Regions from separate parts of the Saccharothrix saharensis genome, predicted to be linked through region 1. Evidence: predicted binding sites of a transcription regulator. Region 1 holds the regulator's gene; the other holds the start of a gene.
The links. Region 1 encodes HspR, which represses chaperone genes until heat shock. Its sites were predicted from a motif close to ANNTTGAGTNNNNNNNACTCAANNT; they were not measured.
Positions count from the first base shown of each region.

Region 1 (3,404 bases):
CACGCCGCGCCCGAGTCGCCCGGGACGCCCGGGTCGCCCGAAGAGGCGTCGGTCGTGTCCGTCGACCCGTCCGTCGAGCTCAAGGCGCAGCTCGACGAGCGGACCGCCGACCTGCAGCGGCTGACCGCGGAGTACGCCAACTACCGCAAGCGCGTCGAGCGCGACCGGGAACTGGTGATCACCACGGCCAAGGCGCAGGTGGCCGGCGAGCTGCTGGCCGTGCTGGACGACATCGAGCGGGCCGGCGCGCACGGCGACCTCACCGGCGCGTTCAAGGCGGTGGCCGACAAGCTCGTCGCCGCCCTGCACGGCACCGGGCTCGAGCCGTTCGGGCACGAGGGCGAGGAGTTCGACCCGTCCGTCCACGAGGCCGTGCAGCACGGCACCTCGCCGGACGTCAGCGGGCCGACCGTCACCGCCGTGCTCCGCCGCGGCTACCGGTTCGGCGAGCGCGTGCTGCGGCCCGCGCTGGTCGCCGTGACCGACCACGAACCGGCCGCCGCGCAGCCGGTCGTCGACGAGGCCGCCGACAAGCCGGTCGAAGAGCAGCAGCAGGACTGAGAAAGGGGGCGGCGTCCGTTGAGCGCTCGCGACTGGATCGAGAAGGACTTCTACCGCGAGCTGGGCGTCACCTCCGACGCTTCGGCCGACGACATCAAGAAGGCGTACCGGAAGTTGGCGCGGGAACTGCACCCCGACGCCAACCCCGGTGACGCCAAGGCCGAGGCGCGGTTCAAGGCGGTGTCCGAGGCGTACGGCGTGCTGTCGGACACCGCGAAGCGCAAGCAGTACGACGAGGCCCGCCGCCTCTTCTCCGGAGGCGGCGGGTTCCCCGGCGGGTTCGGCACGGGCGGCGGCGGGTTCGACGTCGGCGACCTGTTCGGCCGCCAGGGCGCGCAGCCCGGCGGCATGGGCGGCCTCGGCGACCTGCTCGGCGGCCTGTTCAACCGCCGGGGCGGCACGTCCGCCTCCGCGACCAGGCCGCGCCGCGGCGAGGACGTCGAAACCGACGTCCGCATCGACTTCACCGAAGCCGTCAAGGGCGCGACCGTGCCCATGCGCCTGTCCAGCCCCGCGACCTGCGGCACGTGCGCGGGCTCCGGCGCGCGCCCCGGCACGTCGCCGCGGACCTGCCCGAACTGCAACGGCGCCGGCCTGGTGACCCGCAGCCAGGGCGCGTTCGCGTTCTCCGAGCCGTGCGCGGACTGCCGCGGCACCGGCCGGATCGTGGACGACCCGTGCCCGGAGTGCGACGGCGACGGCGTGAGCACGAAGACCCGGACGTTGACCATCCGCATCCCGGCGGGCGTGGACGACGGCCAGCGGATCAGGCTGGCCGGCCAGGGCGAGCCGGGCCGCAACAACGGACCCGCGGGCGACCTGTTCGTGCGCGTGCACGTCAACCCGCACCCGATCTTCGGGCGGTCGGGCAACGACCTGACCGTGACCGTGCCGGTGACCTTCCCCGAGCTGGCGCTGGGCACCACGTTGACCGTGCCCACGCTGGAGGGCAAGGTGACCTTGAAGGTGCCCGCGGGCACGGCCAGCGGTCGTGTCCTCCGGGCCAAGGGCAAGGGCATCGCCCGGCGTGACGGCCAGGTCGGCGACCTGCTGATCACGCTGACCGTGGCGGTGCCGAACAACATGGACGCCGCAGCCAGGGAGGCGTTGGAGAACTACGCGTCGGTGACGGCGAAGCACGACCCGCGCGCGGAGCTCAACGCCCTGTTGGAGAAGAGGTCGGTGTGAGCTTCCCGTTCCCGCCCGGCACCGACGAGGACACCCCGTTCTTCGTCATCTCCGTGGCGGCCCAGCTGTCCGGTCTGCACGCGCAGACCCTCCGCGCCTACGACCGCCTCGGCCTGGTGTCGCCGGGCCGCACGTCCGGCGGCGGGCGCCGGTACTCGATGCGCGACATCGTGCTGCTGCGCGAGGTGCAACGCCTCTCGCAGGAGGAAGGCGTGAACCTCGCGGGCATCAAGCGGATCATCGAGCTGGAGAACGAGGTCGGCGCCCTGCGCGCCAAGGTGCAGGAACTGACCGAACAACTGTCCTCCGCCATGGCCGCCGCCGAACACGCCGCCGCCTCCGTGCACGCCTCCTACCGCCGCGACCTGGTCCCCGTGCGCCACGAAACGGCCCTGGTCGTCTGGAAGCCGAACTCCAAGCGCTGAGGCCACCTCAGGTCGCCCAATAGGGTGATCATGGTGCGAAAATGTACGGAAACACTGTTACCGCTCCTCGGTTAAACCATGAGGAGCCCCGCCAACCACCCCGATCCGCTCCCACCCGCCCCCCGACCCCCGCCGCCACACCGGCCGGACCGGACCCGCCAACCGGACTCGGGCCAGGCCAGGCCGGACTCGGGCCAGACTGGACCCCGTGGACTACGTCTTCGTGCACGGCACCACCCAGTCGCCGGCGTCGTGGCGGCCGGTGGAGGAGCTGCTCCGCCACCGCGGCCACCGGACCGTGGCCGTGGACCTGCCGACCGACCGGCCCGACCTGCGAGCCGTCGACTACGCCGCGATCGTCCGCGCCCAAGCGGGCGACGCGCTGGCCCCGGTCCTGGTGGGCCACTCCGGCGCGGGCCTGCTGATGCCCGCCATCGCGCGGGCCGTCGCTGCGTCGCACCTGGTCTGGGTGGCCGCGATGATCCCCGGGCCCGTGTCGCTGGCCGACGAGCTGACCGTGGACACCGGCGAGATGTTCAACCCGGAGTGGCGGTCCCTCACCGAGCCGCCCACCGCGGACCCGGTGGTGGCGGCGTACTTCCTGTTCCACGACTGCGACCTGGCCGGCGTGCGGGCCGGACTGCGGACGTTGCGCCTGTTCTACCCCGCGGCGACGTACCGCGAGGTGCACGAGCTGCCGGACCTGCCGTCGACCTACGTGCTGCCGCGCGAGGACCGGACGCTGCGGCCGTCGTGGATGCGGCAGGCCGCGCGGGAACGGCTCGGGGTCGAGGCGATCGAGGTCGACGGTGGGCACTGCCCGCAGACCAGCCGGCCGAGCACGCTGGCGGGGGTGTTGGGGGCGGTGCGGCCCGCTCGGCCGTGACGGGGCCGGATGTCACCCCGACGTGCGAGCGGCGAACGTGAAAAAATTTCAATAAGAGGGTCAGTCCAGGGTGAACGGGTCGTACTTGATCCGGTCCAGCGGGGTGCCGGCGACCAGCATCCGGGACACGGTCGCCCGGATCATGGACGGCGAGCCGCACACCAGCACGTCCCGGTCCTCCCACGCCCCGTAGCGGGTGACCACGTCGGCCAGCGTGCCCTGCTCGACGCCGCGCGCACCGGGATCCGACTCCAGCACCGGCACGACGGTCAGCCAGGGGTTGGTCATCGCGAACCGCTGAAGGTTGTCCAGGTCGTACAGGTCCTCACGGGTCCGCCCGCCCA
Region 1 is NZ_VFPP01000001.1:5,021,120-5,024,523, forward strand. It holds gene grpE (nucleotide exchange factor GrpE) at 1-561, shown strand, start outside; gene dnaJ (molecular chaperone DnaJ) at 580-1,749, shown strand; gene FHX81_RS22195 (heat shock protein transcriptional repressor HspR) at 1,746-2,174, shown strand; gene FHX81_RS22200 (alpha/beta fold hydrolase) at 2,383-3,060, shown strand; gene FHX81_RS22205 (FAD-binding oxidoreductase) at 3,121-3,404, opposite strand, start outside.

Region 2 (3,404 bases), 1.3 Mb from region 1:
GTGCGCTCGGCGGACTCCGGGGTGTGCTTGGGCGAGCCCAGGTAGGTGCGGAGGTCGGGGACGTCGACGGCGACCGGCAGTGCGGTGTGGTCGAGGGCGACGCGGGCGGTGACCTTGCGCAGGATCCGGGCCAGGGAGCGTTCCAGTTGGCGGACGCCTGCCTCGCGGGTGTACTCGCCGGCCAGCTTGCGCAGGGAGGCTTCGGTGATCGTGACGTCGTCGGGCGTCAGGCCGGCTCGTTCGACCTGGCGCGGCAGGAGGTGGTCGCGGGCGATGGTGACCTTCTCGTCCTCCGTGTAGCCGTCGAGCCGGACCAGTTCCATGCGGTCCAGCAGGGGACCCGGGATGGATTCCAGGACGTTCGCGGTGGCCAGGAAGACGACGTCGGAGAGGTCCAGCTCGACTTCGAGGTAGTGGTCGCGGAACGTGTGGTTCTGGGCCGGGTCGAGGACTTCGAGGAGGGCGGCGGTGGGGTCGCCGCGGTAGTCGGCGCCCACCTTGTCGATCTCGTCGAGGAGGACGACCGGGTTCATCGAGCCGGCTTCGGAGATGGCGCGGACGATCCGGCCGGGGAGTGCGCCGACGTAGGTGCGGCGGTGGCCGCGGATCTCGGCTTCGTCGCGGACGCCGCCCAGGGCGACGCGGACGAACTCGCGGCCCATGGCGCGGGCGACGGACTCGCCCAGGGACGTCTTGCCGACGCCGGGAGGGCCGACGAGGGCCAGGACCGCGCCGGAACGGCGACCGCCCACGACGCCCAGGCCGCGGTCGGCGCGGCGGCGGCGCACGGCCAGGTACTCGGTGATGCGCTCCTTGACGTCGTCCAGGCCGGCGTGGTCGGCGTCGAGGACGGCACGGGCGCCCGCGATGTCGTAGGCGTCCTCGGTGCGCTCGTTCCACGGCATGTCGAGGACGGTGTCCAGCCAGGTGCGGATCCAGCCGACCTCGGGGGACTGCTCGGCGGTGCGTTCCAGCTTGTCGACCTCGGCGAGGGCGGCCTCGCGGACGTTGTCGGGGAGGTCCGCGCCTTCGACGCGGGCCCGGTAGTCCTGTTCCTCGGTGGCGGGTTTGCCGTCGAGCTCGGCCAGTTCCTTGCGGATCGCGGCCAGTTGCTGGCGCAGCAGGAACTCGCGCTGCTGCTTCTCGACACCTTCCTTGACGTCCTTGCGGATGGTCTCGGCGACGTCCAGCTCGGTCAGGTACTCGCGGCCCCATTCCAGGAGCTTCCCGAGCCGCTCGGTGACGTCGCTGGTCTCCAGCAGCCACACCTTCTGCTCGTCGCTGAGGTACGAGGCGTAGCCGGCCAGGTCGGCCAGGGCGGACGGGTCGTCCACCTGCTGGACCGAGTCGACCACCTGCCACGCGCCGCGCTGCTGGAGGATCGTGGTGACCAGCGCGCGGTACTCGCGGGCCAGTTCGCGGGTGCGGTCGTCGATCGGTGCTTCGTCGGTGATGGTGGCCTCGACCCACAGGGCCGCGCCGGGCCCCGTGGTGCCGGTGCCGATGCGGACCCGCTCCGTGCCGCGCACGACGGCCGCGCGCTCGCCGCCGGACAGCCTGCCGACCTGCTCGATCAGCGCCAGCGTGCCGACCTTCGCGTACTTGCCGTCCAGCCGGGGCACCAGCAGGACCTGCTGCCGACCACCCGCGGCCGTCGCGGCTTCGATCGCGGCGCGGGCCTCGGCGGTGGCGTCCGAGCCGCTGATCCGGATCGGCACGACCATGCCCGGCAGCACGACCACGTCGTCCAGCGGCAGCACCGGCAGCGCCAACGTCTCGCCCATGAGTCCCTCCAAAGTTGAGTCTGACTGGCTCAACCAAGATGAGCCCGGGATTGTTTCCGGTAGGTGTTCGCCCAGAGCGAGCGTCCATTCGGGGGTTGTGCCCGGTGTGCGGCGCCGACACGATCACGCGGTCGACTCACGAGGAGATGGCGCATGGAGCAGGCGAGCTGGGTCCCGTCGTCGGTGGACCTGGACCGGCCGAGCGCGGCCCGGATGTACGACTACTTCCTGGGCGGGTCGCACAACTTCGCGGTCGACCGCGAGGCGGCCAAGTCGGTGGAGCAGATCTTCCCCGGCATGTCCGGCGCGGCGCGGGCCAACCGGTCGTTCCTGCGGCGGGCCGTGCGGTACCTGCTGTCGCAGGGCATCGACCAGTTCCTGGACCTGGGGTCGGGCATCCCGACGGTCGGCAACGTGCACGAGATCGCGCAGCAGACCAACCCGGGTGCGCGGGTGGTCTACGCGGACGTCGAGCCGGTCGCCGTCGCGCACAGCACGGCGTTGTTGGCGAACAACCCGCTGGCCAGCGCGATCCAGGCGGACCTGCGCGACCCGGACTCGGTGCTGGGCAACGAGGAAGTGCGGTCCGTGCTCGACTTCGACCGGCCGATCGGGTTGCTGATGGTGGCCGTGCTGCACTTCGTGCCCGATTCGGACGTGCCGCAGGAGGCGATCGCCCGGTACCGGGAGGTGCTCGCGCCGGGCAGCCACGTGGCGATCTCGCACGCGAGCTGGGACGGCGTGTCGCAGGAGGGCCGGGAGAGCGGCGAGCAGGTCAACGCCATCTACCGCCGCACGGACAGCCCGTTGGTGCTGCGCACGGGCGCGGAGATCGCGGCGTTCTTCACCGGCTTGGAGGTCGTGGAGCCCGGTGTGGTGCCGTTGAGCGAGTGGCGGCCGGACTCGGACGACGCCTACATCAGCGCGTACGCGGGGGTCGGCCGGAAAGCCTGAGGTGCTCGACCGCCAGCCTGGCGGCCGTGCCGATCACCGCGTCCGCTTTCGGGAGGGTGAACGCGGTGCTCGCGCTGCGGGTGAAGACGGCCACCGCGTAACGGCCGCCGTCGGGGTACTCGACCACGCCGATCTCGTTGCGGACGGTCGGCAGGGTGCCCGTCTTGCCGGCCACGCGCACGTCGTCGAACGGGAAGCCGGACGCCAGGCGGTGCGGCCAGACCTGGCGGGCCATGGCGTGGCGGATCGGGGCGCAGTCGTCGTGCCGCCACACGTGGCGCAGGAGGGTGGTCAGGTCCCGCGCCGTGCCGCGGTTGGTGTGGTCCGGGTCCAGGGCGCGGAGCCGGGACAGCACGACGGGGTCGGTGAACGCGGCCGGCGGTTCGTCGGGGGCGGCGTCCTCGGCCAGGGCGCGCATGAAGTCCCTCGCCCGGTGGACGACCAGGGTGTGCCGGAGGTGGAGCCCGTCGAGGGTGTCGTTGACCGCGTCCAGGCCGATCAGGTCGACCAGGGCGTCCGCGGCGGCGTTGTCGGAGACGGTGACGGCCAGGTAGGCGAGGTCGCGCAGGGACATGGTGACCGGGTCGAGCATGCCCCCGATGCCGGTGGGGCCGGTGCTGCGGTCCCGGTCGAGGGTGATGCGGCGGGTCAGGTCGTGTGCGCTGT
Region 2 is NZ_VFPP01000001.1:6,364,392-6,367,795, forward strand. It holds gene lon (endopeptidase La) at 1-1,784, opposite strand, end outside; gene FHX81_RS28940 (SAM-dependent methyltransferase) at 1,938-2,738, shown strand; gene FHX81_RS28945 (serine hydrolase) at 2,704-3,404, opposite strand, start outside.
Region 2: lon (endopeptidase La) is a predicted target of HspR. The motif match lies at 1,796-1,820, and genes of this name have one in related genera.